3 regions of the Nocardia sp. IBHARD005 genome follow, and region 2 is predicted to be linked to each of the others. Evidence: riboswitches for the same ligand, from Rfam matches in the RefSeq annotation. Region 2 holds a riboswitch; each other region holds the start of a gene.
The links. A riboswitch is a leader RNA that binds a small molecule or an ion and turns the genes downstream of it on or off. The one in region 2 is predicted to bind S-adenosylmethionine.

Region 1: linked by a shared signal. The riboswitch ahead of ACTWPB_RS04830 (bifunctional o-acetylhomoserine/o-acetylserine sulfhydrylase) and the one ahead of ACTWPB_RS17040 (DUF1684 domain-containing protein) in region 2 are both predicted to bind S-adenosylmethionine.
Region 3: linked by a shared signal. The riboswitch ahead of ACTWPB_RS01885 (aminotransferase class V-fold PLP-dependent enzyme) and the one ahead of ACTWPB_RS17040 (DUF1684 domain-containing protein) in region 2 are both predicted to bind S-adenosylmethionine.

What each region holds. Positions count from the first base shown of each region.
Region 1 is NZ_CP199935.1:1,060,619-1,071,205, reverse strand. It holds gene glpK (glycerol kinase GlpK) at 1-893, opposite strand, end outside; gene ACTWPB_RS04855 (IclR family transcriptional regulator) at 1,027-1,779, shown strand; gene glpK (glycerol kinase GlpK) at 2,045-3,541, shown strand; gene ACTWPB_RS04845 (hypothetical protein) at 3,576-4,478, opposite strand; gene ACTWPB_RS04840 (MFS transporter) at 4,520-5,668, opposite strand; gene ACTWPB_RS04835 (NADP-dependent isocitrate dehydrogenase) at 6,028-7,245, opposite strand; SAM riboswitch class IV at 7,811-7,921, shown strand; gene ACTWPB_RS04830 (bifunctional o-acetylhomoserine/o-acetylserine sulfhydrylase) at 8,004-9,320, shown strand; gene metX (homoserine O-acetyltransferase MetX) at 9,317-10,462, shown strand.
Region 2 is NZ_CP199935.1:3,651,075-3,661,661, forward strand. It holds gene ACTWPB_RS17020 (2'-5' RNA ligase family protein) at 1-536, shown strand, start outside; gene ACTWPB_RS17025 (helix-turn-helix domain-containing protein) at 603-1,661, opposite strand; gene ACTWPB_RS17030 (DUF2867 domain-containing protein) at 1,851-2,429, opposite strand; partial or broken gene ACTWPB_RS17035 (LLM class flavin-dependent oxidoreductase) at 2,647-2,949, opposite strand; gene ACTWPB_RS17040 (DUF1684 domain-containing protein) at 3,063-3,872, opposite strand; SAM riboswitch class I at 4,052-4,146, opposite strand; gene ACTWPB_RS17045 (hypothetical protein) at 4,537-5,250, shown strand; gene ACTWPB_RS17050 (Uma2 family endonuclease) at 5,281-5,919, shown strand; gene ACTWPB_RS17055 (glycosyltransferase family 2 protein) at 6,035-7,207, opposite strand; gene ACTWPB_RS17060 (LppM family (lipo)protein) at 7,209-7,964, opposite strand; gene ACTWPB_RS17065 (carotenoid biosynthesis protein) at 8,112-8,975, opposite strand; gene ACTWPB_RS17070 (phytoene desaturase family protein) at 9,244-10,587, opposite strand, start outside.
Region 3 is NZ_CP199935.1:412,211-422,797, reverse strand. It holds gene ACTWPB_RS01930 (MDR family MFS transporter) at 1-503, opposite strand, end outside; gene ACTWPB_RS01925 (MarR family winged helix-turn-helix transcriptional regulator) at 500-994, opposite strand; gene ACTWPB_RS01920 (crotonase/enoyl-CoA hydratase family protein) at 1,081-1,902, opposite strand; gene ACTWPB_RS01915 (YbaK/EbsC family protein) at 2,137-2,613, shown strand; gene ACTWPB_RS01910 (Fic family protein) at 2,615-3,757, opposite strand; gene ACTWPB_RS01905 (flavin reductase family protein) at 3,953-4,420, shown strand; gene ACTWPB_RS01900 (Uma2 family endonuclease) at 4,461-5,096, shown strand; gene ACTWPB_RS01895 (hypothetical protein) at 5,123-5,362, shown strand; gene ACTWPB_RS01890 (excalibur calcium-binding domain-containing protein) at 5,369-5,431, opposite strand; gene ACTWPB_RS01885 (aminotransferase class V-fold PLP-dependent enzyme) at 5,525-6,841, opposite strand; SAM riboswitch class IV at 6,885-6,999, opposite strand; gene ACTWPB_RS01880 (MarR family winged helix-turn-helix transcriptional regulator) at 7,133-7,567, shown strand; gene ACTWPB_RS01875 (Pls/PosA family non-ribosomal peptide synthetase) at 7,724-10,587, shown strand, end outside.

The DNA of each region.
Region 1 (10,587 bases), 2.6 Mb from region 2:
TTGTCGGCGCCGAACTGGTACGCGACGGTGGTGATCAGGCCGTGGTTCGAGCGCACGATCTCGATGCCGGTGTTGAGCATCAGGAAATTGCCTGTGCCGTAGGTGTTCTTGGCCTCGCCGGGCTGGAAGCACACCTGCCCGACACCCGCGGCCTGCTGGTCGCCGAGCACGCCCGCGATGGGCACCGAGCCTTTGAACGGGCCGTCGGGTGTCGTCGTCCCGAACAGTTCCGGGTTCGACGACGGTGCGATGGTCGGCAACATGGCGCGCGGAATCCCGAAGATCGCGAGGAGTTCGTCGTCCCAATCGAGGGTTTCGAGATCCATCAGCATCGTGCGCGAGGCATTGGTCGGGTCGGTGACGTGCGCGCCGCCGGTGAGGTTCCAGATCAGCCAGCTGTCGAGGGTGCCGAACAGGGCGTCACCGCGCTCGGCGTCGGCGCGCACGCCCGCGGTGTTGTCCAGGATCCACTTCAGCTTCCCGCCGGAGAAATACGGCGCGGGCGGCAGACCGGTCTTCTCGCGGATGAACGCGCTGTGCCCGGCGGCGTCGAGGTCGGCGATGATGCGGTCGGTGCGGGTGTCCTGCCAGACGATGGCGTTGCCGTAGGGGCGGCCGGTGCGGCGGTTCCACACGACGGTGGTCTCGCGCTGGTTGGTGACGCCGATGGCGGCGAGATCGTCGGCCGTGAGATCAGCGAGCGAGAGGGCGGTCGTGACGACGGTGCGGGTGCGTTCCCAGATCTCGTCCGGATTGTGTTCGACCCAGCCCGGGCGCGGCATGATCTGGGAGTGTTCGAGCTGATGGCGGGCCACCACGGCGCCTTTGTGGTCGAAAACCATGAATCGCGTCGAGGTCGTGCCCTGGTCGATCGCGCCCACATACCGGTTCATTTCTCGCCCTTCCCGGAACTCACCGTCGAGTCCGCAGATCGGGCACCGCGGCCCGGAATCCACGCTAGGAACCGCGGCTATCGGCCGCTATGCCTGCCGTTCGACAATGCTGAACGGTGGTAGGTTCGGCCTCATGCCTGGCCCGATCCAGTCGATCGAACGCGCCGCCGCCGTGGTGCGTCTGCTGGCGCGTGGGCCGGGGCCGCTCGGCGTCGGCGAGATCGCGACCGCGCTCGACCTGGCCAAACCCACCGCGCACGGCATCCTGCGGACGCTGCTCGGGGTCGGATTCGTCGACCAGGACGCTCTCACCGGCAAGTACCTGCTCGGTCCCGCCATCGACCGGCTCGGGACCGATCGGCTCGATGTGAACGAGTTGCGCTCGCGGGCGATCCACCGGGCCGACGCACTCGCCTCCCGGTCCGGGGAATCGGTCCGCATCGCGGTTGCGCGGGACGACGGAATCACCGTGATCCACCACGTCTTCCGGCCCGACAACAGCGTGCAGGCCCTTGCGGTCGGCGAGGTACTTCCCGCCCATGCGACCGCGCTCGGCAAGGTGCTGCTCGCCTACGATGCCGCGGCGGAAGCCGGTGCGCTGCAAGGCTTCACCCGCCGGACGATCACCGGCAGCGAGGGGCTCGACCGTGCGATCACCGAGGTTCGACGGCGGGGTTGGGCAGACGAGGTCGAGGAGTACCGCTCGGGCGAAGCGGGGATCGCCGCGCCCATTCGGGCCAGGGGTGGGCTCGTCGTCGCGGCTATCGGCATCACCGGGCCGACGGATCGGCTGTGCGACAACCGGTTACAGGTGCGTTCGGCCGCGATCGAGCAGGTGCGCGCCGCCGCTCTCGCCGTGCACCGTGACCTGACGGCAGCTCGATGATCTGGGACAGCGTGGCTTTCGCCGACATGGCCCAGGCGGGCAGGCTCACGACCAGCAGGGCTGCTGCCCCAACTCGACCGAACACCACTCGACAGGCACGCGATCACGGGACCACCATCCTCGGGAGTCCACACCAGCAGGCTTGCGACACAGCACCTTTCACAGATCGGTGGACCCATGGTGGCGCGATCCCCACGAAGACACGCACGCCTGTATGGCCTGCTGGCGCACATCAGCAGCAGCTCGACGACGAGAGCAGCTGCCGATGACTCAACGTTTCGTGCTCGCCATCGACCAGGGCACTACTTCGAGCCGCTGCATCGTCTTCGACCAGCACGCGCGGCTCGCCGGGATGGCACAGCGGACTCATCGGCAGCATTACCCCAGGTCCGGGTGGGTGGAACAGGATGCGCTCGAGATCTGGCGGACGGTCGAGCGGATCGTGCCCGCGGCGCTGCGCGATGCGGGGATCACCGTGGACCAGGTGGCCGCGATCGGCATCGCCAATCAGCGCGAGACCACTGTTGTGTGGGATCGGCGCACCGGGGTGCCGGTACGGTTGGCCATCGTCTGGCAGGACGTGCGCACCGAAGAGCTGGTCGATCGGATGAAGGAACTGCCTGGCGCCCAGCGCATTTCGGAGTTGAGCGGGCTGCCCCTGGCGACCTACTTCGCCGCACCACGCCTGCGCTGGCTGCTCGACAACGTCGTGGACCTGCGCGCCAGAGCCGAACGCGGCGACGTTCTCTTCGGCACCATGGAATCCTGGCTCATCTGGAACCTCACCGGCGAGCACGTCACCGACGTCACCAACGCCGGCCGCACCCTGCTGATGAACCTGGCCACCCGGCAGTGGGACGAAGAACTGCTGCGGTTCTTCGATATTCCGCGCGTCATGCTCCCCCGCATCGAACCGTCGACCGGCGATTTCGGCACCGCCCGCACGGTCGTGCCCGGCGTGCGGATCGGCGCCGCCCTCGGCGACCAGCACGCGGCCCTGTTCGGCCAAACCTGCTTCGCCCCAGGCGAAACCGAATGCACCTACGGCACCGGCGGCTTTCTCATGATGAACACCGGCACTGAACTCATCCGCTCCGAACACGGCCTGCTCACCACCATCGGCTACCAGGTCGGCCCCGAACCGGTCTACGCCCTCGAAGGCCCGATCGCGGTCACCGGCTCACTGGTCCAATGGCTGCGCGACATCGTCGGCCTGATCGCCACCGCCCCCGAAATCGAAACTCTCGCAAGCACAGTCGACGACAACGGCGGCTGCTACCTGGTCCCCGCCTTCTCCGGTCTCTACGCACCCCACTGGCGCAGCGACGCCCGAGGTCTGCTCATCGGCCTGACCTCCTATGTCACCAAAGGCCACCTGGCCCGCGCCGTCCTTGAGGCCACCGCCTGGCAAACCCGTGACGTGGTCGAGGCCATGAACGCCGACGCAGGCCTTCAGGCGAAATCCCTGCGCGTAGCAGGCGGCATGGCCTCCAACAACCTGCTCATGCAGATAATCGCCGACGTCCTCGACACCCCCGTCATGCGCCCCCTCGTCACCGAAACAGTCTCCCTCGGCGCCGCCTACGCAGCGGGCTTGGCCGTCGGCTACTGGCCCGATCTCCAAGGCCTACGCCGCAATTGGAAGGTCGCCGCCCAATGGATCCCGTCCCCGGACCGCCGAATTCGCGAAGAAGAATACGAACGCTGGCAACGCGCCGTCCAGCTCAGCGTCGGCTGGGCCCGCCCGGCCACGGCGGACTAGATCCGTCGAAGAAGCGCTCGCTGGAGGCGCGCAGTCAGCCGAAGAGTTCGTCGGTGCGAGTAGCGGTGACGGCCTGCGTCAACCACGCGTCGAGCTGGCCGAGGTCGGCGCAGGCGGCGAGCTGCGTCCGTTGCGCGGCAGACAGCTCGAGCCCGCGGGCAGTGAGCACAGTGAGCACGGCGTGCGCGGCAGTTTTGGCGACCTTCGCGTCCACCTCCGCGCGCCCCTCCGCGCGCCCCTCCTCGCGCCCTTTCGCGATGTACTTGGTAGCGATGCGGCCGTGGTACTGCGGGGTGCTCTCCATCAGTTCCTCCAAGCGTCGGCATGCCGAGACGGTCAACGCGTCATCGACCAGATCAAGATACATTTTCGCATGTTCGTCGTCGGTTTTCATCAGCCCGGCCAGGAAGGCCGCAAGGACCTCCTCCATGTGGGGGCCTGCGCCGTGGGCGATCGCCGACAGCGTTGCCCGCTCGGGGCACCGCCTGGCCTCATCTATATCGGTGACGACGGGGAAGCGGTCGGGGCCTAGCACCAGCGGTTGGATGACCGATCCGACGGTATCGAGCTCGATCGGCTGCTCGGCCCACTTCGCGACCTTCCTGCTCGGCGTCACCACCAACAGAACCACCGGGCAACACAGCCGCGATCGCAGCGTGGTCAGGTAGACCGGCCATTTCCAGCGGCGCACATCCGCCTTGGACAACTGCACCTCTACGCACACACCAAGAACAGGAATGTCGCGATCGTCATGAGTGCTGAGTGCCAGGTCACCGCGAAACTCCTTGGGCCCGACGTCAGTGAAGTCACACGGCTCTGCCCGCATTTGGGATAGGCCCGGCAGCGGGACACTGAACTCCTCCGCCAGCAATGACGGGGCCAGCAGGAGATCCGTGCGGAACAGGTCAAGCAAACCCTCGTGCAGGTGGCTCGGCATGCGGGGCACCGTACGACGAACTGAGGAAGAGCCCCAATCTGTTACGGCATGTTGTAGGCGGTGCGGCGTTGCAGGAACACCGTGAGGGTGAATAGGAGAACGCCGGCTACCGCGAGAACTGCGCCGACCATAGCCGGTGCGGTGTAGCCGAGGCCAGCGGCGATGACGAGGCCGCCGAGCCAGGCTCCCGCGGCGTTGGCCATGTTCAGGGCGGCGTGGTTGAGGGCGGCGGCTAGGGTTTGGGCGTCGGCGGCTACGTCCATCAGGCGGGTTTGCAGGCCTGGTGCCAGGGCCGCGCCGGAGGCTCCGACGAGGAAGGCGCCGATCGAGGCGGTGATCGGATTGTGGGCGGCCAGGACGAAGCCGGCGAGGATGACCACCATCGCGATCATGGCGACGAAGATCGAGCGGTCGACGCCGCGGTCGGCGAGGACGCCACCGCCGATATTGCCCACGATCATGCCGAGGCCGAACAGCGCGAGCACGATCGGCACCGCGCCGATGGGCATGCCCGCGACGTCGGTCATGGTGGTGGCGATGTAGGTGTACACGGCGAACATGCCGCCGAAGCCGATCGCGCCGACAGCCAGGGTGAGCAGCACCTGCGGGCGCCGCAACGCACCGAGTTCGGTCATCGGGTTGGTGATCTTCATACTGGTCAGCGCGGGAACATAGCGCCACAGGGCGGCCACCGTCGCCACGCCGATCACGGCGACGACCACATAGGCGTCACGCCAGCCCAGATGTTGACCGAGCCAGGTCGCGCCGGGCACCCCGATCACATTCGCCACACTGAGTCCGAGCATCACCGCGGCGACCGCCTTGGCCCGCTGGCCTACCGGCGCGAGCGTGGCCGCCGCCAGCGAGGCGACACCGAAGTACGCCCCGTGCGGCAGGCCGGACACGAAGCGGGCCAGCACGAGCGTGCCGAAAGTCGGTGCGAGGACCGTGGCGATATTGCCGATGGTGAACGCGACCATCAACACGATGAGCAATTTCTTGCGCGCCACCCGCGCGCACAACGCGGCGATCAGCGGCGCGCCGACCACCACACCCAGCGCGTACGCCGACACCGCGTGCCCGGCCGACGGCTCCGAGATATCGAATGCCCGCGCGATATCGGGCAGCAACCCCATGGTCACGAACTCGGTGGTCCCGATCCCGAATCCACCCAGCGCCAACGCGAGCATCGCCGGGACGTGCCAGCTGCTGCGTGGCGCGTCGAGGCGATCGGGGGCTGCAATGGAAGTCACGCTTCCATGCAACGGGCCACGGGTACCCGTTCGCTACCCGAGCAGAGCGTGAGTTACCCCACCCCGCAGAAAACGACCAGGCAAGCAACCCACCGATCTCGCAAGAACATGGGTAACTCACCGAGCCGAGCAAACCCGCCCATCGCCCTCCCACCGGCCGCCAACGCAGGTCTCACCCCACTCGAGTCCGGCTTGAATACGCGGAGAGGCGGAACAGAACAGAAGACGCCCGCACCGGATTCGGTGCGGGCGTCTTCACAGCCGTGCAGATTCGCGGTTGCGAACCGGGGCTCAACTCACTTCAGCGCGCGAGCCAGGTTCACGTCCAGCGCACCCAGGAATTCCTCGGTGCTCAGGTAACCCTGGTCCCCGCCGACGAGTGCCGCGAGGTCCTTCGTCATCTGACCGCCCTCGACGGTCTTGATGACCACGTCCTCGAGCGCCTGCGCGAAGCCGATCACCTCGGGGGTGTTGTCCAGCTTGCCGCGGTGTTCGAGGCCACGGGTCCAGGCGAAGATCGACGCGATCGGGTTGGTCGAGGTCGGCTTGCCCTGCTGGTGCTGGCGGTAGTGCCGGGTGACCGTGCCGTGCGCGGCCTCGGCCTCACAGGTCTTGCCGTCCGGGGTGAGCAGCACCGAGGTCATCAGGCCGAGCGAGCCGAAGCCCTGGGCCACGGTGTCGGACTGCACGTCGCCGTCGTAGTTCTTGCAGGCCCAGACGTAGCCGCCCTCCCATTTCATGGAGGAGGCGACCATGTCGTCGATCAGGCGGTGCTCGTAGGTGAGGCCCGCCGCGTCGAACTCGGCCTTGAACTCGGCGTCGAAGACTTCCTCGAAGGTGTCTTTGAACATGCCGTCGTAAGCCTTGAGGATGGTGTTCTTCGTGGAGAGGTACACCGGGTAGTTCTGCTGCAGGCCGTAGTTGAACGAGGCCCGCGCGAAGTCCTCGATGGACTTCTTGAAGTTGTACATACCCATGACGACGCCGCCGTCTTCGGGCATCTTCACGACCTCGTGGATGATCGGCTCGCTGCCGTCGTCCGGGGTGAAGGTCAGCGTGACGGTGCCCGCCTCGTAGACCTTGAAATCGGTGGCGCGGTACTGGTCGCCGAAGGCGTGACGGCCGATGATGATCGGCTTGGTCCAGCCGGGCACCAGGCGGGGCACGTTGGAGATGATGATCGGCGCGCGGAAGATGGTGCCACCCAGAATGTTTCGGATGGTGCCGTTGGGCGAGCGCCACATCTTCTTGAGGCCGAACTCTTTCACCCGCGCTTCGTCGGGGGTGATGGTGGCGCATTTCACGCCGACGCCGTACTTCTTGATGGCATTGGCCGCGTCGACGGTGACCTGGTCGTCAGTCTTGTCGCGGTACTCGATGCCGAGGTCGTAGTACTCGAGGTTCACGTCGAGATAGGGATGGACCAGCTTGTCCTTGATGAACTGCCAGATGATCCGGGTCATCTCGTCGCCGTCGAGTTCTACAACGGTGCCTTCAACCTTGATCTTGGACATGGATCTTCGTGTCCTCCTCGGTGGGTGCCCTTATTGCACGGCTAGGCGAACACGCTTGTGAGCGGACCCCAGCAGTTCCAACAGACAACGTATATGCCCCGCGTTGTCTGCGGGACGTGTGGTGCAAACAAGACGAGCGTACTGCTGTCCTCCACCTCACCGCGATGGGAGGGCCCGCTGTGCGGGACTGGGTAGAAACTACTCCGCTCCGACTACCCGTCGACACCTGATCGGGCCCTGACCGGCTACTGAGCGGTAACACAGCGGGGCCCGACCAGGTCAGACCGCGATCGGCATGTTCGTCTTCACGGTGGAGCTGGTGGCGGGCATCTGGCAGACTTCTCGGTCGCCGACACCGAGGAAGCGCTGCTGAGCTCGAGCCCGGCGGCGGCCGTATGGGTGACCCGCGCCGCGGTTCTGCGCACCTACCACGGCCTGCGCGAGGCCTGCGGCGCACCGGTGCACGACACACCCGGCTTCGGGACACCGTCGAACGAGTGATCTTCAGCGTGAAATGCGGGGGAAGTTTCCGCGCGCGGGAGATGTCCGGTTAACATGACGACAAGGTCATGAGTACCAGCGCGAAGCCCCGGCTCGCTGGTCGGCAACCCTCCAGCTGCGGTGGGGTGCTCCGGGTGATGACCGGGCTCTCGAAAGTCGAGAGCAAGCGCGCGTTGCAGGAGGCCCCCATGTGTTGTTGCCCGTCGATCCGACCCAGTTGACGAGATCTCCCGGCTGACACCCCACTGGAGCACGACATGACCGACTCTTCCCTGCCCGAGAACTGGTCCTTCGAGACCAAACAGGTCCATGCGGGCCAGACCCCCGACGCGAGCACCAACGCGCGGGCGCTGCCGATCTACCAGACCACCTCCTACACCTTCCGCGACACCGATCACGCCGCCGCGCTGTTCGGTCTCGCCGAACCGGGCAACATCTACACCCGGATCATGAACCCCACCCAGGACGCGGTGGAGCAGCGGGTAGCCGCGCTCGAAGGTGGCGTCGCGGCGTTGCTGCTGGCCTCCGGCCAGGCCGCGGAGACCTACGCGATCCTGAACCTGGCGAGCGCGGGCGACCACATCGTGTCCAGCCCGCACCTCTACGGCGGCACCTACAACCTCTTCCACTACTCGCTGCCCAAGCTGGGGATCACGGTCTCGTTCGTCGAGGATCCCGATGACCTCGCGCAATGGGCGGCGGCGATCGGGCCGAACACCAAGGCGTTCTACGGCGAGACCATCGCCAACCCGAGCAGTGCGGTGCTCGACATCCCCGGCATCGCCGGTGTCGCGCACGCGAACGGCATTCCGCTGATCGTCGACAACACCGTCGCCACCCCGTACCTGATCCAGCCGCTGGCCCACGGCGCCGACATCGTCGTACATTCGGCGACGAAGTACCTGGGTGGGCACGGTGCGGCCGTGGCGGGCGTGATCGTCGACGGCGGCACGTTCGATTGGACCGTGCGCGACGCCGACGGCAACGCGCGCTTCCCCGGTTTCACCGAGCCCGACCCCAGCTACCACGGTGCGGTGTTCGCCGATCTCGGCGCGCCCGCGTTCGCGCTCAAGGCGCGCGTGCAGCTGCTGCGCGATCTGGGTGCGGCGGTCTCGCCGTTCAACGCGTTCCTCATCGCGCAGGGCATCGAGACGCTGAGCCTGCGCGTGGAACGGCACGTCAGCAATGCTGAGACGGTCGCGAAGTTCGTCGCCGAGCAGCCGGGCGTCGACGCGGTGTTCTACGCGGGCCTCCAGTCCTCGCCCTGGCACGCGCGGGCCAAGGAGCTGGCGCCCAAGGGGGCGGGCGCGATCGTGGCGTTCGAGCTGGCGGGTGGTGTCGATGCGGGCAAGAAGTTCGTGGACGCGCTCAGCCTGCACAGCCATGTCGCTAACATCGGTGATGTGCGTTCACTCGTGATTCACCCGGCGTCGACCACGCACTCGCAGTTGACGCCCGAAGAGCAGCTGGCGGCCGGCGTCACTCCCGGCCTGGTCCGGCTCGCCGTGGGCATCGAGGGAATCGAAGACATTCTGGCCGATCTGCGGGCCGGGTTCGCGGCGGCGACGACGTGACTGTGAGCACCGAATCGCCGATCGCCCGACCCGGAACCGGGGTGGCCCTGCTGCCACCGCCGGACGGGCGTGTCGGCGTGGTCGCCATCGGGGACATGACGCTGGAGAACGGCGCCGTCGTCGGTGATGTGCGGCTGGCGGTGCAACGCTGGGGCGAGCTCTCGCCCACGCTGGACAATGTGGTGCTCGTCGAACACGCGCTCACCGGCGACTCGCATGTCGTCGGTGGGCCCGACGGGGCGCCCGGCTGGTGGGAAGGCATGGTCGGGCCCGGCGCGCCGATCGACACCGACGAGTGGTGTGTGATCGCGACCAACGTGCTCGGCGGCTGCAAGGGCAGCACCGGCCCGTCCTCGCTGGCCGCCGACGGAAAGCCATGGGGCGCACGGTTTCCCGAGCTGACCATCCGCGATCAGGTGAACGCCGAAGCGCGGTTGTTCGAGGTGCTCGGGATCGAGCGGCTCGGCGCGGTCGTCGGCGGCTCGATGGGCGGCATGCGGGTGCTCGAGTGGATCATCGGCCTGCCGGAGCGGGTCAGCGCCGCGCTCGTGCTGGCCGTGGGCGCCCGCGCCACCGCCGATCAGATCGGCACCCAGACCACCCAGATGGCCGTCATCACGGCCGATCCCGACTGGCAGGGCGGCGACTATCACGGCACCGGTCGCGCGCCGATGACCGGCATGGGGCTGGCCCGGCGCATCGCGCACCTGACCTACCGCACCGACGGCGAACTCGACCACCGCTTCGCCAACAAGGCCCAGGGCGAGGAGGACCCGTGGACCGGTGGACGGTACGCGGTGCAGAGCTACCTCGAGCACCAGGCCGACAAGCTGTGTCAACGCTTCGATCCGGCCACCTATGTACTGCTCAGCGAGGCAATGAATCGCCACGATGTGGGTCGCGGGCGCGGCGGTGTCGCTGCCGCGCTGGCGTCGACGTCGGTGCCTTGTGTGGTCGGCGGGGTCGACTCGGATCGCCTGTACCCCTTGAACACTCAGGCCGAGCTGGCCGAAGGTCTGCCGGGCTGCGCTGGTCTCGAGATCGTGCATTCGCGCGACGGGCACGACGGGTTCCTGACCGAGGCGGCCGCGGTGTCGAAACTGCTCACCGAGACGATGCGCCTCGCGCGGGAGAACCGCTGACCTTCACGCCCCCGCCAGCCGGGTGACGATTCCTCGGGCAGCGTATCGGCGATCCGTTCCAGGCCGCGTTCACGTTCGCGTTCCAGCAACGCTTCGACGAGTTCGGCGCGGGTCATGAACGCCGC
Region 2 (10,587 bases):
ACTCCGAACTGATCGAACTCGCTGCCGACTGCCAGAAGGCGCTGGCGATCGGAGGGATCGATCCGGTGCCGTTGGATGCCCTGCACATCACCATGATGGGGATCGGCGCCACAACGGTCGTCTCGAGCGAGCAGATCGATCGCCTGGTTTCGCTTGCCGGCAAATGCCTTTCGGACGCAAAGCCGTTCGATCTCAGTGTCGGCCCGCTGAGCGGCTCGCGTAGCGCGATCAGGTTCTCGGTTGCACCGTGGGATCAGCTGCTCGATCTGCATCAGGTTCTGTCGACCTGTACGGCAGCAGTGTTGCCGAACTCGTCGGCAGGGGCGGTGTCGGGACCTTCCCGCTTCCGGCCGCACTTGGGCATCGCCTACAACAACACTGACCGCGCTGCTGTTCACGTCATCGCCGCCGTAACAGCGTTGCGTGGGGCACGATGTGTCAGCGTTCGAGTGAAGCAGGTCGAATTGGTCGTGCTCAGAAGGGACGGCCACAGCTACCGCTGGGACACCCGCGCGGTCCTTGCTCTTGGTGGCTAGCGGTTGCTCTCTGGGGCGATCAGTGGTTGCGCCGAACGCTGCCAGTGCCTCGAGTGCTCGGCGTAATCACGTGACGGCGCTCGCTGTCGAGAGTCCAACAGCATGCCGAGTTTTCGCCCGCTGCCATACCGAACGGATGGGGCGATCGGCCGAGACGTCCAGAGCCTCGATGCCGAGCTGAACCGCGTGTTCGACGTCGGGTGAGCGCTGCAGGACGAGAGCAGTCGCCACATCCAGGTGCACCAAGGTTCGGCTCCACACCGAGTCAGACCGTGAAACGTGGTCCTCGACCAATCCTCCGAACTCGAGGGCTTTGTCGAATCGACCAGCTGAGAGGAACGCGGTGGCGGTGTTGGCCATGAGACGCGCTGTGCCGTAGGCCTGGAATGTCAAGGCGGGAGTCAAGCCTGGAACAGTATTCTGGTGATCGGCCAACGTCACCGCACGCACGAAATCGCCCGCATAGTAGGCACAAAAGCTCTCGGTAGCTTTGGTCCAAGCGAGCATCTCGGGATCCTCGATCAGCGACGCCAGTACCTGCGCTTCGCGGCAGTACATCCGGGCGCTACCGAACCGGCCACAGTTCACTGCCATGTATGCCAGAACCCCCGACAACCGCGCCGCGATCCGATTCAACTGCTCGACATGAGCCGGGTGACGACGCTGTTGGAGAAGAAGATTCACTCGCTGACGAAGGTCCTGAACTTCGCTCGCCAGGTGACGCGGGCCCTCCGCCTCGTAGCGGTCGACTATCGATCCGAGCGCAAGGCTGAGCGCCTCAACGAGTTCGCTATCACCACGAAGCTCGGCCGGCTGTTGGAGCTGGCCGACAACCGTGTCTGGTCGACCGAATGGATCAACGTTTGTGGTCACCATTGGCGGCGGCTGCACCGCAGAACACGCCGACTCGAATCTCCGGCGTTGATCGTCGCCGAGTCGCACCAACAGTGTGTCCATCGCTGCTGCATGCTGGTGCGTGAGTGTGATTGTCGCACCGCGCTTTTCCCATTTGCGGACGACCGATTCGGTGAACCCGAGGCGTTCGGCAAGTTCTGCCTGGGTGATCCGCAATGCCGCTGAACGCATTGCGCGAACCTCGACGCCGGTCCAACCGGTGACTGCCATTCCAACCCCCGCTCGTCCCGCCCGCCGCGTCGTCGCTGACAACAGGGTAGACCTTCAGCTACCCCGCGAAGTGTGTCGCGCGGATTGCGGATGCAGTCGATCTCTTGCGCGTACCGAAGCCGAGCGAGACCCTCAGCACAATAGTTAGGAGCACAGTCCTTAGCGGAGTGCTCCTAACTATTGTGCTGACTACCGCGAGATGGCGAGGTCGTTCCAGGTTCGTTCCCAGCTGCGGGTCATCGCGGGGTAGACGATTCCGTAGCGGAAGGGCTTGATCAGGGCCATGTAGAACCGGCCGAACCAGCCGTTGGGCTTCACCAAGACGGCCATTTGTAGGTGGTAGCCGGTGGTGTCGGGGACCCAGCCCAGGTGCATGATGCCGTGCATCGTGCTGTTGGCGATCTCGGCGGCGTATTCGTTGCCGAGGACGTAGAGGGTGGTGAGGGGACCGTCCTCGTCGGGGATGTCGGTGTCGCGGAGGTCGGCGGGCAGGCGGTCGCGCAGGGAGGCAACGCGCTTGCCGGTGCCCGCGTCCTCGCGGTCCCAGCCGAACAGTTCGCCCAGCTTCCAGCGGATCTTGAACAGCAGGCCGCTGATGCCGGTGGACTCGGAGGCGCGTTCGGCTCGGAGGGCGGCCAGCAGGGCGGGGAAGTCGTCGGCGCCGCCGCCCGGGGTGCGGAATTGCCAGATGTCCTCGACGTCGAAGTCGGGGGCGATCTCGTGGATGCGCCAGGGTTGGTCGGTGTGGGCCGATTCGGGTAGTCGCATAGCTGGAACCTCCATGTGTACGGCGGCGTATAGGTCGAGACTACCGCTGATATACGCCTACGTATAGATGGGGGAAGTGTGACTGATGCGGGCTTGACGAGCGGGTGAGCGCGGGGGCCGCGGAACGAGTCCGCGGCCCCTCGTGGTGCTACTCGTGCCGTTCGGGTTTGACGAATGCGGTGGTGGCCAAGGCGAGAACGAGCAGCGCCGCGCACAGGTATTCGGCCGCACCGCCGCTGCGGATGCTGTGGACCCAGTGTCCGTAGGTGCTCGCGCGCCGGCGGGCGGTGTCGTTATCGGGTGCGACCACGACGTCGGCCGACACGATGACGTGCGGTTCGGCCAGCAGTTCCGACGGCCGGAACGCCGCCCGATACGCCGCGACCGCGTCCAGCGCGGTGCCCGGCGCGACATGGTAGGCCGCGGCGAACGGCAGCCCCGATTTGCCTGCGAGCTCGGCACTTTCGCCCGCCGAACTACCGAACAACCACAGCTCGGCATCGATGCCCTCACCCGGAACGGTGTATCCCCACCGCTCGGCCTGCCGGGCCAGATCGACAGTATTGCGCAATGCCTGTGCGGCACTGGACCCTTCGCTGATCGGGGACAGATCGAGGATCGACAGCGGAACCCTCATAGCTTCGGATCCTGTTCTCCCGCTTCGATCGCCACGCGCAGCCTGTTCTCACGTGGTGCCACCGGGCAGGTGGCGAAATCGGTGAACGCGCACGGCAGGTTCACGGCCCGGTTGAAATCGAGGGTGACGGTGCCGTCGGCCTCGACCGCTCCGACGGCCAGCGAGCGGGCGGCCGGGTAGGTGGTGACGCCGCTGGTGGCGTCGGTGAACAGCACCTTCAGGTCGTCGGGGGTGCCGAAGGCGAGTAGCGCTTCGTGGTTGTCACCGATCTGGAACTCGATGATGCCCGCGGCGCTGTGGTGGTGCTCCAGCCCGTCGACCACGGCGCCCGTGGTGACGGTGCGTGCCTGTCCGAACGCGGTGAAACGCCCGGTCACGACCCAGCGCGGGTCGGCGGGATAGGCCGCGACCCCGGTGAACGCGGTCAGCGTCGGCGCGGCCGGATCGTGCACGCGCACCGCGTACTGCCCGGAGCGGCGGATCACTTCGAGGACCTTCTCCTCGTTGAGCACGCTCACCCCCGGCGCGCCCTCCACAGGCGTCACGATCTGCACGCCGCCGATCCGCTCATCGTCCACATCGAGCCGGTCCGCGGGCTGCGCCGTGATGAATACCTTGTCGTCGGTGACCCACCAGGTGCCGGGGACGCCGTCCAGGCGCTGCGGGCTGTCGGTGAGCCAGTGCAGCCCGGCCAGGCTGAGCCAGCCGAGTGGGTCGCGCAGGCCGTCCTCGCGGGCATGATGCCAGCGCGCCCAGTCGTCGGCGAATGTCGTGGTGGGGGTGTGGTTCTCGACGGTGATCGTCATGACGCGCGTGCTCCTTCGGCGATGGTGTGGTGGGGTGGCGCTGGAACGAGGCACGGTGACCTCCACCCGGCCAGCAACGGGTTCGCGATCTGGCGGCGCTCAGGCCGGACAGGCCGTCGCGGTAACCCGGCACTGGTCGATATGCCGGCGGCGATATCCCACAGTCATCACAACGATCTCCTCCATCGATCCCGGCGGAAGCACCCGTACCCCGGAACGGGGCGGGTTGCTGCGACGTCGTAGAGCCAGGTCTCTCGGTTGCTCTGGATGGTTGTGCCCCGGCTGTCGGGCCCGAGCTGAATCAGCATGTGGCACAGGCGTGACTGCGCACAACGGTAGAAATCAGCGTGAGCGCAGAGCTTGGAACCGGCAGGGGGCACCGGCACAATTGCCCCGGTTCGGTGTGGTCGCAGACCCGCGCGGGCACTGGCTGGAGGTAATTGCCGGGGCCAGGGTGACCAGTGTTCTCGGCAACCTTCTGGGTGGGCCCGGTGCCTTCGTCGCCGGGCTGGGTACCGGGCAGCGGACCGGTACTGTGCCGCGGCGGTGGGTTCGCTGCGAGATTGCGACGCGCCGAACGGCCGGTTACTTCACCTGTCCGGATTCACCCACCGCACGCGGTAGCGTCGGCCTTCTCTGCGTCGATGAGGAGTACGTCGTGATCATGCCGCGTCATTCCACCACACTGACCGCGCTGACGGCCTGCGCCGCCGCGCTACTGCTGGCCGTTTCACCGGCTGCCGCCGAACCGGCCGCGCCGGTGACGCCCGCCGTCACCCGGGACGCACCGAACCGCACGCCTGCCGCGGGCCCGGGTGATCTCCTCGGCGCCTACCAAACCGTCGTCGAGACGCTGACGGCCATGGGTATCCAGCCTTTCCTCTACCCCACGGTCGCCGCGAACTGCACCGGTGACGGCACGGGCCTTGTCCCCGCTGTCGCGGGCGCGGTACCGGGTCCGTGGCCGACGAACACCCTCCCGATCCCCGGCGTGGACCTCTCGGCCGTGAAATCGGGCCAGACCCTGTTCACCTTCCTGCCCTACGGCCTCGCCCCCGACACCGCCGCCACGAAGACCTCCGGCATGCAGGTGGCCTGGCTCAATATCAGCACCGGCCGCGGCGGCATGGCCTCGATGGGCCCGATCGCCGACATCGTGCGCGCCATGGTCCCGCCCGAGGTCCCCGCCGAACTGCGCCCCCTGGCCGAAACCGCCATCCGCGACTTCCTCTTCGCCGCCATCCCCGTCGGCGGCGTCCGCGCCGTCCCCATCGACACCGGCCGCGGCACCGTCTTGGCCGCCGTCTTCGGCACCACCGACAACGCAGGCCGCTCCTGCTTCTTCTTCCCGACCATCGGCATCACCGAGGTCGCCTGAAACTCGCCGGTCAGCGTTAGGCTCAGCGGTATGAGCGAAGCCTACGACTGGTCGTGGCTGCGGAGCGACATGCCCGTCATCGGCCTGGACATCTACCTAGAGATGCCGACGGAGCTTGCTCGAACGATCGAGGTCAAAGACGGCATGCTCGTGCACTGCGAGTCACCGTCACCCAACCACATCTCCGTCGCGCGCGTGATCGAAGCCGCGCTGCGGGACGCCGTGCGCGACCGGTCTTCTGACGCTCCGTGCCTGCGCGCCAGCGGGGACCTCGACATGCTCGTATCCGAAGTTCCGTTCGGCTTCCGCCGCCCCGACGCGATCCTCTACCGCTGCGTAGCAGCCGACCGCGGCCGATGGCGCCGCAAACCGACCGCCGCCGACGCGCTGCTCGTGGTCGAGATCGTCTCACCTGGCACGATCACCGCCGATTGCGTCGATAAGCGAGCCGAATACGCCAAGCTCGGCATCGCCCAATACTGGATCGTTCGGATGGTCGACGACGACGGGCTGGTCTCCTCCGTCGAGCAATTACGTCTCACTTCCGACGGCAGATACGTCACCGAGCGAATCGGCCTACGAGGCCAGGACCCCGTCATCGCAGTGACGGCTATCGACCCGGTCAAGGTCGAAATCCCCTGGGCGGACCTGGATCTCGACATCGAATAGTCGTCATCGACCACCTTTCCTCGCCGCCACGGCGCACTGACCCAATCGGTGAGTGGCAGGAATCGATACTCTGGCGACAGGCGTCATCGGATTCCCGCCGCCTGGACCTGCCTGGTCAGGCGCGGCGGGCGATGGGGTCGTCGGGAGTGACCAGGGGTCGTTGTTTCCAGCGGAGGCGGCCGGTCTGGTGCCGGTAGTGAGAGCGGGTCCACAGGGTCAGGTAGTGGGCCACCGCCACAGGGTGGGCCAGGGCTGAGGTGAGGTCGGAACTCGTTGGAGGGCGGCGGGTTTCGATGGCGCGGGCGGTGAGGCGGCTGGTGACACCCGCGAGGTAGCCGAGGATTCCCGCACGGCGGGTTCGGCCGCGGCCGAAGATCGCTGCCAGTGGGGGAATCCAATAGGCAAGAGCGGCAAGGATTCCGATGGCGGCGCCGGTGTCGAGACGGCCGCCGTATGCCGACCACAGCCATCGGGTGTAGCCGTCGGTGAGTTCGGTTGTGCCGGTGTACATTCGGGTTTTCGCGGCCGGGCCCGCGGTCACCAGTGCCGTGCGGTGGCCCGCTCGGCGCACGGCGCGCGCCAGATCGAGATCTTCTGTGGCGCTGGCTGCTACGGCCGCGTGACCGCCACCGGCGCGGTAGGCCGCGGCGTCGACGGCGAGGAACTGTCCGCACGCGACGGCGGTGGACGGGCGCAGGCTGTGGTTGGCGTGGCCGACCGGCAGGGTCGAGGCCCACGACCAGGCGAGCAGCGGCTGGACCAGGCGCTCGGTGGTCGAACCTGCCTCCTGCACCGGCCAGGCCGAGACCAAACCTGCTCCGCGCCTGCGCAATTCGGTTACCGCCGCGGCGACGGCGTACGGAGCCAGGCGAACGTCGGCGTCGACGAAGACCAGGGCGGCCGCGTCGGTGCGGGCGGCCAGGCGCGCGCACGCGGCGGCCTTGCCGGTCCAGCCGGGGGCGGGGTGAGCGGCCGAGCGCAACACGGTGAAGCGCTCGTCACCGGCGATCGCGGCCAGTGCGGCTTCGTAGGTGCCGTCGGTGGACGCGTCGTCGAGGATCAGCACGTTCATGCGGGGTACGCCGGTTTGGGCGCGAAGGTCGGCGATCAGCGCGGGCAGGCGCGCGGCTTCGTCGCGGGCGGGAACGCACACCGTGACCGGTTCGATCACGCCCGCGACCCCGCGCGGCAGGGTGCGCAAGGTGACCAGGTTGTAGGCGGCGGTGCTCGCGCCGAGCGCGGCCAGACCAGTGCCCGCCCAGGTCAGGTAGCGGGCCGCCGCGCCCATCTCAGCGGCCCAGTCTGCGACTGGTGATCTCGCGCCACATCTCGGAGGGGGAGAAGCCGCCGCGCGGCGCGTTCGGCGGGCCGGGGTTGCGATCACGGAACGCCAAGCCCGCGATCAGCGCGGCCACCGCGAGGGTGATACCGCCGACGATGCCCGCCCAGCCAGCGAACGAACGGGTGTTGGGGTCGGCGTACTTCACCTCGGCGCGCAGGGTCGACACCTCGCCCGCGGGCAGCTTCCACGACACGGTGTTCTCGCTGTCGGTGGTCTCGCGAGTGCCGTTGGTCTTGGCGACCCGGGACGGGAACGCGACGGAGAACTGCACATCCGAGCCCTGCGGTGGCAACGATTCCAGGTCGACGCGCCCGGTGAGACTCACCAGATCGCCATTGCGCTGGAAGTCGAGGGTGAACATGCCCTGCGTCTGATCCGACAGCCCACCGAGCTGGCCGACCTCGCCGAAGGACAGGTCGTCGAAGAACACCTGGGTGCCGATGTATCCGTCCTGGTTGTAGTTCTCCACCCGCACCTTCGCCGCCAGCTGCTCGGGCGCCTTCAGCTGCGGCCCCTTGTCCGCGGGACCCGTCGGCACCACCGCGGCGACGATCCGCCCCGACACCCGGTCGTTCGACGACACCCCCATCGACACCTGCACCCGCAGGCACCCGGCCAGCGCGGGCACGAGCAGTGCCAGCAGGACGGCAACCGCCGCTACGCGCCGCGCGGGCACGAAACGACGCGGCGAGGGAACGGGCATGTCGGCGACGGGACTCGGCTGCACGGTTGACATCGTGCCAGGCTCAGGGCTCAGAGCCCACACGACGGGCCCACCGCGCCCCGCTCACCCGTGCCGATCAGGCGTTTTCGCCACGAATCGGGGGTGTGTCGCGGCACGGTCGGCCGCTCAGAACACGTGTAGCCCGGCCCGCGCCCGCAGAAACAGGGGGATTCCGAGCAAGCCAAGACCGGCGAAACCCCAGATCGCCGACGCCGGGAGGCCGAGGAAGACCGCATGCGCGAGGGTCGAGCCGAGCCAGGTCCACCCGAACACCGCGACGGGGACCGCCACCGAGGGGTCACGCGGTGGCGCGAGCAGTCGATCGAGCAGGGTGAGCAGCACCGCCATGACTACGGCGACGAGCGCCCATCCGAAGTAGTTCGTGTATGGGATCTCGGGCAGACCGGGAAGCCCGGCGTCGGTGACCGCCCAGCCCCATTGACCGTCGGCGACCATCTGCGGATCGAGGAACAGATCCCAGCCGACCGCGCCGAGAACGAACAGTCCCACACGCCGGGCGTTCGGGCCGCTGAGCAGTCCGGCGTTAGATGCGCTGTGGACCGCCGGGTGCCGGTCATTCGAGGATTCGGACCGACTCGGGCTCCGCGTGTACGAGGGGGCGGCCCGGTGCGTACGGGACACGAGCACACCCGCGACGATCCAGATCGGGTACAGCCCGCCCGTCCACGCCAACGGCACCGCCAGCGGAACATCGGCGAACGAGGGCCCGAGCCGATCGACGGCATAGGCGTAGCTGCCGAACGGGAACCCGGTGGCGGTGCCGACGATTTCGGCGGTGAGCCCCAGACCGGACACGATGACGAAGAATCCGGTGGCCCACCGCAATCCGCGAGTCGTCGCCGCGTGGAGCAAGGCGGTCGCGGCCGACAGCACCACGACCACAACGGTGATTCGATCGCGCGTGACCCCCGCGCTCAACGGGTAGGTGATCTGCACGAGCACCAGGGCGATCGCGGTGACGGCGGGAATCGCCCGGCGGGGATCGGCGCGAAACCAACCGGCGACACCACGCAGCACCGTATACAGATCGAGACCAGCGTTCTTCACCGGAACCGCCGAAGAGTCGACCCGGCGCTGTCCGTCGAATGAACGTCTCCGGTGTGGATTCGGCGGACTGCCGCGCCCGTGTGCCGAACCGGCCGAGGCAGTGCGCGTCGAGCCGGGTGTGGGAAGTGGGCGCGGCAGGGCGGCCGCGGAATGTACTCGAGCGGACTCCGCCGATGCGACCGGTAGGTCTTCATCGCTGACGAGGCAGCATGAACCGTGGCTTGCGGCGATCACCGAGGACCAACCGTGCCGCGCTGCGCCCGCTGGCTCCGGAGACCCCGCCGCCGGGGTGGGTGGACGCGCCGGTCAGATACAGGCCGGGAGCGCCGGGGACGCGCTGGCCCGACAACTCGGGCAGTGGACGCCACAGCATCATCTGATCGAGAGACATCTCGACATGCATCACATTGCCGCCGCGCAGACCCATCTCGCGCTCGAGATCGACCGGCGTCTGCACGAATCGCTGACGCACCGACGAGGCGAAACCCGGTGCGTACCGTTCGACCTCGGCGACGATCCGATCCGCCTCCGGCTCGGCGTGCGCTGCCCAGTCGCTGTCATCGGCGAGCTCGTAGGGATGCCACTGCGCCCACAGCGATAGCTGATGTTCGCCTGCGGGGGCGATGGACGGGTCGAGCGCACTGAAACTCATCGCGAGCACGACCGGGCGCGGCGGCAGCGAACCGGCGAGCGCGGCACCGTGTGCCAGCCTGAGCTGCCGGCGGTCCGAGACGAGGAACTGCAGACCACGGGCGGATTCGGTGGGGGAGACACCGGGATATTCGGGTAGCCGATCGGTCGCCAGGCGCACCACCATGCCGATGCCGGGGCCAACCCGGATGCGGCGCTGCCAGTCGTCGAGGACAGCGGGGTCGAAATCGCCCGCGCGCAACAGGTCGAGGGTCGACAGAATGTGGGAGCCCGCGATCACCGTGTCGGCGCGCAGAGTCCGGCCCGACTCTGTCGCCACCAGCCAACCGCTGCCGGATCGGCGCAGCGAGCTGACCGCGTCGCCGGTGTGCAGCTCACCACCGTCGGCACGCAGGCGCGCGATCAACGCCGCACTGAGCGCCCCACTTCCGCCCACCGCGCGCCCGGGCGGCAGGGTGTGCATGAGCGCGGCGAACCCGGCCATCGGCGCCGTCCCAGGTTCCGACATCGGCGGCCCCGACTGCGCGCCGAACCACGCCAGCGAGGCCTTGAGCCGTTCGTCGTCGAACCAGAAGTCCAGCAGCGCGTCACCGGACTGCAAGAACTCCCGCGACAACGCGGATCCACCGGCCCGCGCGTCCAGCCCCCAGAACGAGCGAACGAGCCTGCCCGGCGTCGGCGGCCCACCGAACGACCGCATCACCCGTGCGCTGCGCTCGCCCCACACCCCGACGAATCGGCGATACGCGTCAGCGTCCTTGACACCACAGGCCGCCTCGATCGACGCGCATGTCTCGCCGAGATCACGGTGGAACACGATCGGCGGGCGCACGCCGTCGGACGGCGTGAACCCCCATGGATCGCAGTCGAGATAGCGCAACCC
Region 3 (10,587 bases), 3.1 Mb from region 2:
GCCAGCAGACCGCCGAGCACCGGCCCGAGCACGCTCGAAATACCGAACACCGCAAGGAAATAGCCCTGGTAACGGGCACGCTCACGGGGTCCGATGATGTCGCCCATGATGGCAAGCGCCAGCGACATGAGCCCGCCCGCGCCCAGGCCCTGGAACGCGCGGAACGCGGCCAGCTGATACATCGACGTGGCCAGTGTGCACAGCAGCGAACCGACGATGAACAGCCCGATCGCGGCCAGGAAGAACGGCTTTCGGCCGAACATTTCCGAGAGTTTGCCGTAGAGCGGCGTACTGATCGTGGCGGTGATCAGGTAGGCCGTGGTTGCCCAGGCCTGCAGCGAATAGCCGTCGAGGTCGTCGGCGATGGTGCGGATGGAGGTCGACACGATCGTCTGATCGAGTGAGGCCAGCAGCATGCCGAGCATCAGGCCGGACAGGATGGTCAGGATTTGGCGATGGGTGAAGCCGGCAGGCGATTCCACCGGGGCCGCGGTTGTCGTCACGAAACGTTCTCCGTAGTGCTCAGTGCGGGCGGCTGGGTCAGCAGGACCGGGCGGGCCGCGTCGTAGTCGTCGACGAACCGCGTCAGCAGCCCGGCGAAGAGCTCGCGATCGCCGGCCGGCCAGTTCTCGGTGATGATGGCGACCGAGTTCCGGCGCCGTGACCGGATCCGATCGGCGGTCTCGCGCCCGTGGGCGGTCACCTCCAGCACCGTTGCTCGCCCGTCGTCGGGGTCGGCGGCGCGGACCACCAGGCCGCGCTCCACCAGCTGCGCGACCTGCCTGCTCACCGTCGACGCGTCCGAACCCACCGCCTCGGCGAGCGCACCCGAGCGCATCGGTCCGTCACACACCAGCCGGAACAGCACGACGAACCCCGCCGGGTCGATCCCCGAGCGGTCCTTGATCTGGGCCATCGCCCGATCGCGCAGCCGGTGCAATCGCACGAGCTGGATCGCGATCGCGTCGATCGCGGGCTCACTCTCACTCAACACTTTTACCTTTACTTGCATCAATCAATTAGTTGTGAGATGCAAGTATGTAGGCAGAACGGTCGCTGGGGCAACCGTTTGAACTGCCTTTACTCGCCCTTGAACTCCGGCTCGCGCTTCTGGAACACCGCCGTGATCGCCTCGGTGAGGTCCTTCGACGGCAGGAACGCCGCGTTCCATGTCGACACATAACGCAGGCCGTCGGCCACCGCCGGGCCGGTCCGCTGCTCGAGCACGTCCTTGATGCCCTGCACCACCAGCGGCGGGTTGGCCGCGATCTCGCGCGCCATCGCGTGCGCGGCCGCCAGCACGGCCTCCTGATCGGCGAACACCTCGTTCACCAGACCCATCCGCTCGGCGCGAGCCGCATCGATGTCCTTGGCGGTGAAGGCCAGCTCACGCAGATTTCCCTCGCCGATGATGCCGGGCAGCCGCTGCAGCGACCCGATATCGGCGACGATCGCCACCTTCGCCTCGCGCAGGCTGAATGTGGCATCCGCGCTGGCCAGACGAATATCAGCAGCGGCGATCAGGTCGAGACCGCCGCCGATGCACCAGCCCGACACCGCCGCGACCACCGGCTTGGTGCATTCGGCTACCGACGTCACTGACGCCTGCATGCGGCGGATCTCCTTGAGGAACTCCGTGCGCGGCGCCGCCTTCGCGTCGTCGGCCAGCACCGGTGCCAGCATTCCCGCGGTCGCGGCCAGGTCGAGACCGAACGAGAAGTGCTTGCCCGACCCCGTGAGGACCACGGCGCGCACCTGCGGGTCCGCGTCGAGCTCGGCGAAGACTTCCGGCAGCTCGCGCCAGAAGTCGGGTCCCATCGCATTGCCCTTACCCGGCCCGGTCAGCGTGACCTGGGCAACGTTGTCGGCGATCTCGACGGTAAAGGCCTTCCATTCACTCATGCCCTGATTATTGCCACCGCGCCAACCCACTCACCCCCGCACCCCCGACCTCGAGGAGGGGCGGCCGCGCAGCGGCCGGTTCGCGGCCGTCCCGTCGATCAGGCGCCGTTGCGCAGGCGACGAAGGAGCAAGCAACGGTGCCTGATCGACGGGACCGGCGGGGCCGCGAACTCGAGTTCGCCAGAACTCCAAGTAACACAGCATATTTCCCGCAATCGACCTACTCTGGTTGGTATGCGCAGGTCGTCATTGCCGCCGGTCGCATGCCGGGTCGCGGAAACTCTCATCGCCCGCGGGCACCACGGCGTCATCGTCTGCCCCGAGACGCCGACCCCCACCGCGGCCGATGCCGCCCGCGCCATGGGTGCCCAACCCACGGCGATCCTCACCGCTCAGGTCTTCCTCCTGGACAACGACCCCGTCCTGCTCCTGGTAGCCGACCACCACCACGTCGACCTCGCCCGCACCGGCAACCGCCTCGACGGCACCCTCACCCCCGCCTCCACCGCCCTGGCCGAACGCATCACCGGCCAACCCATCGACGGCACAGCACCGTTGGGCCACCCCACCAACCTCCCCACCTGGGTAGACACCGCCCTGGCCGCCCACCCCGAAGTATGGGCAGCCGGAGGTCACCCGAACACGGTGTTCCGCACCAACTTCCGCGAACTGGTCCGCATCACCGCGGGTCTGCCGATCGAAATCGACTGAATCAGCCGCGGTCACGATATGGGTCGACCAGTGACGCAGGAGCCTGTGCGACATCGAGCATCGCCGCAGGAAAGCTTTCGCCTGCAACGTAATACCGCGCCCGCGTGCGACCGACGGGCGCCAGGACACCTCGCCGCACCAGGTCGCGAAGGTCACGCTGCGCTTGCTGTGTACTCAATCCCTCCGCTTGCTCATAGCGGGTCCGCCGAACGCGCCCCGCCATCGCCACATCGTGCAGGGCGGAGACCACCCGATCTTCCGAACTGGTCTCGCGCAGATAATCCGAAGCCGCATCCCACACACGTCGCGACCTCTCGACCCGAATCCTCACTGTCTGCGCCTGCTGGTGGTACGCGGTCAGATTGAACCGAAGCCACTCACCAACATCCTGATCAGGCCGGAATTCGCTGCCTCGACGAGTTAATACTCCGTAGTAGTCCCAGGTATTTCCGGGTTCACCCAGCCATGCCTCGATGGATGAGAACTCCGACGCCAGCACCCCCTCTCGCGCGATCATCAGCGTCTGCAGCGACCGTGACATCCGCCCGTTGCCGTCAGCCCACGGATGAATCGAAACCAGCTGCAGATGCGCCATCGCGGCCTTCACCAGAGGGTGTGCCGGCGAGGGTTCGTTGAGCCAATCAACCAGCTCCCTCATCAACACCGGAACCTGATCGACCGGCGGAGCTGTATAAGCCACAAGCCCTGGAGTACGAGCGCTGGTCACATATACAGGGCCTCGCCTCCACTGCCCGGCTGGCTTGTTCAACGTATGTCGATGGCCTTGCAACATCCAGTGCAGCGCATTGAGAAAACCGGCGCTGTACGCGAAGTCATCGACGTCGTGCAACGTTTGGATGTAGGTCATCATCCGTGCGTAACCCGCGGTTTCTGCACGGTTTTCCTCGGAAACGTCAACGTCACGCTCGCCAGCGAGCACGTCTTCTACGTCGATCGTCGAGACCTTGAAACCTTCGATCGAGTTCGACGCTGACACCGCGTCGGCGGTCAGGAACTTGCGCAACCCGCCCACCCAAACCGCAGGTACGCTCTGCAGCTCGTATCGCAAGTCCGCCCGCATCTGATCGACTTCAGCGAGAACATCTAGATCGGCAGCCGACAGATTCGGGGTGGGATACAACATGACGTAATGATGTCATGACGTAATGATTACGTCAATAGCGGCGACGGCGAGTTGGATCAAACAGACACAGCAGGCGCGAGAACGGGCGGGAGGCGGGCGTAAGTTGGGGCGGTGGGCGATGTGCAACCTTCTGAGACCGGACTGGTGATTCCCGATGATCTGAGCGGGATCACGGCTGAGCAGTATCGGGCTTCGATGCGCCACTATCCGGCCGGCGTCACGGTGGTGACACTCGGAGCCGAAACCGGACCGGTGGGATTCACCGCCACGTCGTTCGCCTCGCTGTCACTGGAACCACCGCTGGTGTCGTTCAACATCGCGCACACGTCATCGAGCATCTACGCCCTGAAAGCCGCGGACTCGGTGGTCATCCATTTCCTGGGCGAACACCAACAGCACCTGGCCCACCGCTTCTCCCGCACCGCCGCCGAACGCTTCACCGACCGCTCCCTATGGACCACCCTCGACACCGGCGAACCTGTCCTGCACGGCACCCCCATCTGGCTCCGCACCACCCTCCACAAACTCATCGACCTGGGCGACCACACCCTCGCGGTGGGCCTGGTAACCCGAGTCCACGACCAAACCGAAGAATCCCCCTCGGCAGCCCCCCTCCTCTATTACAACGGCAGATACCACCGCCCCACCCCCCTCGACACCTGATCGGGTCGTCAACCTGGGTGCTCCAGCTAGCGTTGATCCCGTGAGCGAGGCATACGACTGGTCGTGGTTGCGCGCCGGTGTCCCGGATATCGACCTGGACATGTATCTAGCGATGCCCGAAGACCTCTCCCGGGTGATCGAGGTCAAGGACGGCCTGCCGGTGCACCGTGACTCACCCTCGCCGAATCACATCGCCATCGCCGACGTGATCAAACAGTCCTTGCGGGAAGCGATCCGGAAACGCGGCACTGGGCAACCCTGCCTGAAGGCCAGTGGCGAACTGGACATGCTGGTCTCCGAGGTTCCGTTCAACTTCCGCCGCCCCGATGCCATCGTGTATCGCTGCATCGAAGACCCCCGCGGCAAGTGGAAAACCAAACCCACAGCAGGCGACACGCTTCTGGTCGCCGAAGTGGTATCACCGGCGACGGTCACCGCCGATTGCGTGGACAAACGAGCGGAATACGCGCGCCTGGGTATCGAGCAGTACTGGATCGTCCGCATGGAGAACAACGACGGCCGCGTGAAGTCCATCGAAATCCTCCGCCTCAACACCGCGGGCGTCTACGTCTCCACCGAAACCCGCTTCCGCTCCCACAGCCCCACCGCGATCGCGATCACGGACCCCCTCGACGTCAGCATCACCTGGGACGCCCTCGACGCGGACCTCGACTGAGACCTGTCTCGATGAGCGAGTTTCGCGTGACTGGCGTCTTCGCTGTCAGCTACAAATCGAACCCGTCCGTAGTCGGCTACGCGATCGGTGAGTTCGAAGTCGGCGCACCTGTCGAACTCCGACGAGCGGATGAGGTCATCGGCCATGGAGTTCTGCAAGCGATCGAGTTCCTCTGCTCCCCTGGAGCCCGATTCTCACTCACCTTCTCGGATGCGATCTCCCAGCACGTCCGCACCGGCGATGTCATTCACTCGATGAGTACCTGATCGACGCTATTCGCAGGCAACGCCGTCCTTGTTCCGGTCCAGTTCAGGCCGGTAGCCGGGTTCGCCGATGCGGATCGGGGCGGCACCGGCTGCCCTGGCGGCATCACAGTTCTTGCAGTGCCACTCGCGGGTGCGGCCCGGTGGATCTCGCCTGCTACCAGTTCAGCCGAGCAAGCAGGGGGCCGCGCCCTCTGCGGATGAGGCGGTGAGGGGGCGGGTTTCGGGGGTGGGGTTCCAGTGGCCGTCGGTGGCGGCGTAGGTCCAGGTGGGGCCGTTGGTGACCAAGGTGGAGACCGCTTCGATCAGGCGGTCGACGTCGGCGGCGGTGGTGCCGAGGCCGATGCTGGCGCGGAGGGCGGCGTCGAGGCCGAGGCTGGTGAGCAGCGGGTGGGCGCAGAAGCGGCCGTCGCGGACACCGATGGCGTGCTCGGCGGAGAGGTAGGCGGCGACCTTGCCGGGGGCGTAGCCGGCGATGGTGAAGGCGACGATGCCGACACAGTCGGGGCTGTCGGACCAGATGCTGACCAGGTCGACGCCGGGAATCGCGGACAATCCGTCGCGGAGACGGTCTGCCAGGAAGCGTTCGTGGGCAACGAGTTCGATGGGGTCGATCGCGGCGAGCGCATCGCACGCGGCGGCGATAGCGGCCGCGCCGAGCACATTCGGTGAACCGGCCTCGTGCCGCTGCGGCGCGCAAGCCCATTCGACCTCCGACACACCGACATCGCGCACCGCACCACCGCCTGCCAGGTACGGCTGACCCTGGTCGAGCCAGTCCCGCCGACCGACGAGCACACCCGAACCGAACGGCGCGTACAGCTTGTGCCCGGAGAACGCGAGGTAGTCGATCCCGCTCTCGCGCAGGGAGATCCGTCGATGCGGGGCCAGCTGCGCGGCGTCGACGAGGATGCGCGCACCACACAGGTGGGCGATGGTCGCGAGGCGTTCCAGCGGCAGCACCTCACCGGTGACGTTGGAGGCCCCGGTCACCGCGAGCAGCGCGGCGGGCTTGCTGCACAGCTCGGCGACGACCCGCTGAACCGTCTCCTCGACGGTGCCGGCGGCCCGCACGACCCGGCGACCGTGTTCGGTCCACGGCAGGAAGTTGGCGTGGTGCTCGATATCGAGTACCACGGTCTCCCCTGGCACGCACCCGGCCAGCAGGTTCAGCGAATCGGTGGTGTTGCGGGTGAAGACAACGACCTGGTCTTCGTCGGCATCGAGGAAGCGGGCGACCGCGCCACGGGAAGCCTCGTAGCACTCGGTCGAGATCCGCGAGGCGTATCCCGCCCCCCGGTGCACGCTGGCGTAGAACGGCAGCAACTGCGAGATCCGGTCGGTGACCTGCTTCAATGCCGGGGCACTCGCCGCGTAGTCGAAGTTGGCGTAGCAGCTGGTGCCGCCTTGAACGAGCGGAACCTGCAGGTCGGCACCGGAAACAGCGGCGATGGCACAGGTGGGGTCGATTACCGCAGTCATAACGAAATCCCGTCGGCTCAGGGACCCGCTCCAGAAGAGGTGAGGTCCGCGCTTGCCGCGCCCAATTCGGACGTCGGCCTGGTCGTCACCCGGAGCACCCCACCGCGGAGGAGGGTTGCCGACCAGCAAGCCGGGGCTGAACGCTGGTACTCGTGACCTGCCACGAGAGTGACAGACGACCGCCGAACCTGTCAACCACCCACGCCTGACTCATGTTTCAACCATCTAGGCACTCCATGATGGATACCTCCAATGATTGGGCTCCTCCACTATTTGCTAGAGTTCCCGCTCATGTCCACGAACACGAACTCCGTCCGCGGCCTGCCGCGCTACCCGGTGTACGCGCTCGGACGGCTCACCAAGGCGCTGCATGCCGAGATCGACGTCCCGTTGCGCGATCACTGGGTGCTCACCTTCATCTCCGAAAACGCCGACCTGACGCAGAAGAAAGTGGGCGACGCGCTCGGCATCGACCGCAGTGAAGTCGTCCGCCTGATCGACGCGCTGGAACGCGCCGACCTGGTCGAACGCACCCGCGACGGCAAGGATCGCCGTAAATACCGGCTGCGGATCACCGAGGCCGGGCGCAAGCAGTGCACACGCACCGACAAGCTGATCGCCGAGGCCACCGCGCGCGTGCTGCAACGCCTCGACGAAGACGAACAGCGCACGCTGCACCGGCTGGTCGTCACCGCCCTCGGTGAACTGCCGGAATCGCCGTCGTGAACAGCGCCGACGGCACGCCCTGCGCTCCCGTCCGGCAACACCCGCACCGAGTACCGTTGGCATCTGGTGACCATCCTGTTTGCCCCCAGGTAACCCACTCATGAAAAAACAGACACCACCGATGGGGGTCAACCGATGAGAGGTGGACTGAGCACGATGCTCGAGCCACACACTGAGGTACCGGCGGTCCTTCGCGACCCGTTGCTGCGCGCCGATCTCGCTGCGCCGCCGCGCACCCTGGTCGACATCCTGACCAGCACCGCCCTCGCACATCCTGACGCACCGGCCATCGACGACGGCGTTGTCGTGCTCAGCTACCTGGAACTGATCGCCGCGATCGAGGCCAGGATGGCCGAGCTCACCGAGGCGGGCGTGCGACCGGGCGACCGGGTCGGCGTGCGGATGCCGTCGGGCTCGGCCGCGCTGTACGTGACGATTCTGGCCGTGCTCTACTGCGGCGCCGCCTACGTGCCCGTCGACGCCGACGACCCGCAGGAGCGAGCCAAGCTCGTCTTCGGCGAGGCCAGGGTGAGCGCGATCGCCACCGGCGACGGTATCGAGTCGGCCACCACGGCCGCGGGCGAACACGACTGGAACACCCTGCCCGCCCCCGCCGACGACGCGTGGATCATCTTCACCTCCGGCTCCACCGGCACCCCCAAAGGTGTTGCGGTAAGCCATCGCAACGCCGCCGCCTTCGTCGACGCCGAGGCCCGCCTGTTCCTGCAGCGGGCGCCGATCGGCCCCGGCGACCGCGTGCTGGCCGGGCTGTCGGTGGCCTTCGACGCCTCCTGCGAGGAGATGTGGCTGGCCTGGCGCAACGGCGCCTGCCTGGTCCCCGCCCCGCGCGACCTGGTGCGCACCGGCGCCGATCTCGGCCCGTGGCTGATGCGCCGCGAGATCAGCATCGTCTCCACGGTGCCGACACTGGCCGCGACCTGGCCCGCGCAAGCGCTGGAATCGGTGCGGCTGCTGATCTTCGGCGGCGAGGCTGTGCCCCCGGAACTGGCCGAACGGCTGGCCGGTGCCGACCGCGAAGTGTGGAACACCTACGGCCCCACCGAGGCAACTGTCGTCGCCTGCGCCGCGTTGCTCACCGGCGAGATGCCCGTGCGGATCGGCCTTCCCCTCGACGGCTGGGATCTGACCGTCGTCGACCCGCAGGGCAACCCGGTGGCCGAAGGCGAAACCGGCGAACTCGTGATCGGCGGTGTCGGCCTTGCCCGCTACCTCGATCCAGCCAAGGACGCCGAGAAGTACGCGCCGCTGCCCGCACTCGGCTGGGAACGCGCGTATCGCAGTGGCGACCTGGTGCGCAACGACTACCAGGGCCTGATCTTCCTCGGCCGCGCCGACGACCAGATCAAGATCGGCGGCCGCCGCATCGAACTCGGCGAGCTCGACAATGCGCTACAGCACCTGCCCGGTGTCAGTGGTGCGGCTGCCGCGATCCGAACCACCAAGGCGGGCAACAAGATTCTCGTCGGCTATCTCACCGGCGCCGGTCCCGACTTCGACGTGAAGAAAGCCAGAGAGATTCTGGCCGAACAACTTCCGGCGCCCCTGGTACCGCGCCTGGCCATCGTCGCCGACCTGCCGACCCGCACCTCCGGCAAGGTCGACCGCGACGCACTGCCATGGCCGCTGCCGAGCACCGACGAACCCGCCGAGACCGGCCTGTCGGGCACGGCGGCCTGGGTGGCGAGCCTGTGGGACGCGATCCTCGGCGCCGAAGCCACCGATCTCGATGCGGAGTTCTTCGATCTCGGCGGCGGTTCGCTGTCGGCGGCGCAGCTCGTCGGCGCGTTGCGTGAGCGGTACCCGCACGTCACCGTCGCCGATCTCTACGACCACCCGCGCCTCGGTTCGCTGGTCCAGCTCCTGGACGGCAGCGCACCGGTGGCGGCCGTCGACCTGCGGGTCGTGACGCCGACACCGTTGCGCGCGCAGGTCACCCAGGTGCTTGCCACGATTCCGCTGACCACCCTCACCGGATTGCAGTGGGTCACCTGGCTGACCGTCGTGTCCGGCATCGCCGCCTGGTCGGGTTCGCTGCCCTGGTTGCCGCGCCTGTCGTGGTGGTGGATTCTGCTGGCCTTCGTGCTGTTCATCTCGCCGATCGGCCGGATGACGATCTGTGTGGCCGGTGCCCGAATCCTGCTCGCCGGGTTGCGTCCCGGTTCCTACCCCCGTGGCTCGTCGGTGCACCTGAGGCTGTGGGCCGCCGTACGTCTGTCCGAAGCCAGCGGTGCCGAAAGTCTTTCCGGTGCGCCGCTGATGGTTCCGTTCGCGCGGGCACTGGGCGCCAAGATCGGCAAGGGCGTCGACCTGCACAGCCTGCCCCCGGTCACCGGCATGCTCGAACTCGGCGACGGCGCCAGCGTCGAACCCGAAGTGGACCTGTCCGGCTACTGGGTCGACGGCGACATCGTGCACATCGGCGGCATCACCATCGGTGACGGCGCGGTGATCGGCGCCCGCTCGATCCTGCTGCCCGGCACCAAGATCGGCAAGAAGGCCGAGATCGCCCCTGGTTCGGCCGTATCGGGCAAGGTCAAGGGCGAACAGGAATGGGCGGGCTCGCCTGCCACCAAGACCGGTAAGGCACCGCGCCGCTGGCCCGACCATTCCCCCGAACGCGCCAGGCACTGGCTGATCGTCTTCGGTCTGTCGTCGATGGTGCTGGCCGCGATGCCTGTTTTCGGCCTCGCCGTCGGCGGCACGTTCATCGCCTGGTGGGTCCGCGAGGAGACCACCATCGGCGCCGCCGCCCTGCGCGGTTTCGTCATCCTGCCGTTCGCCACCCTGCTCAGTCTCGGCGCGTATGCCGTGGCAACCGTGCTCGCGGTGCGCCTGCTCAGCATCGGTTTGCGCGAGGGCTATCACCCCGTGCGCAGCCGGACCGGCTGGCAGGTGTGGGCCACCGAACGCCTGCTCGACTCCGCGCGCACCTTCCTGTTCCCGCTCTACGCCAGCCTGCTCACCCCGGTCTGGCTGCGGCTGCTCGGCGCGAAGATCGG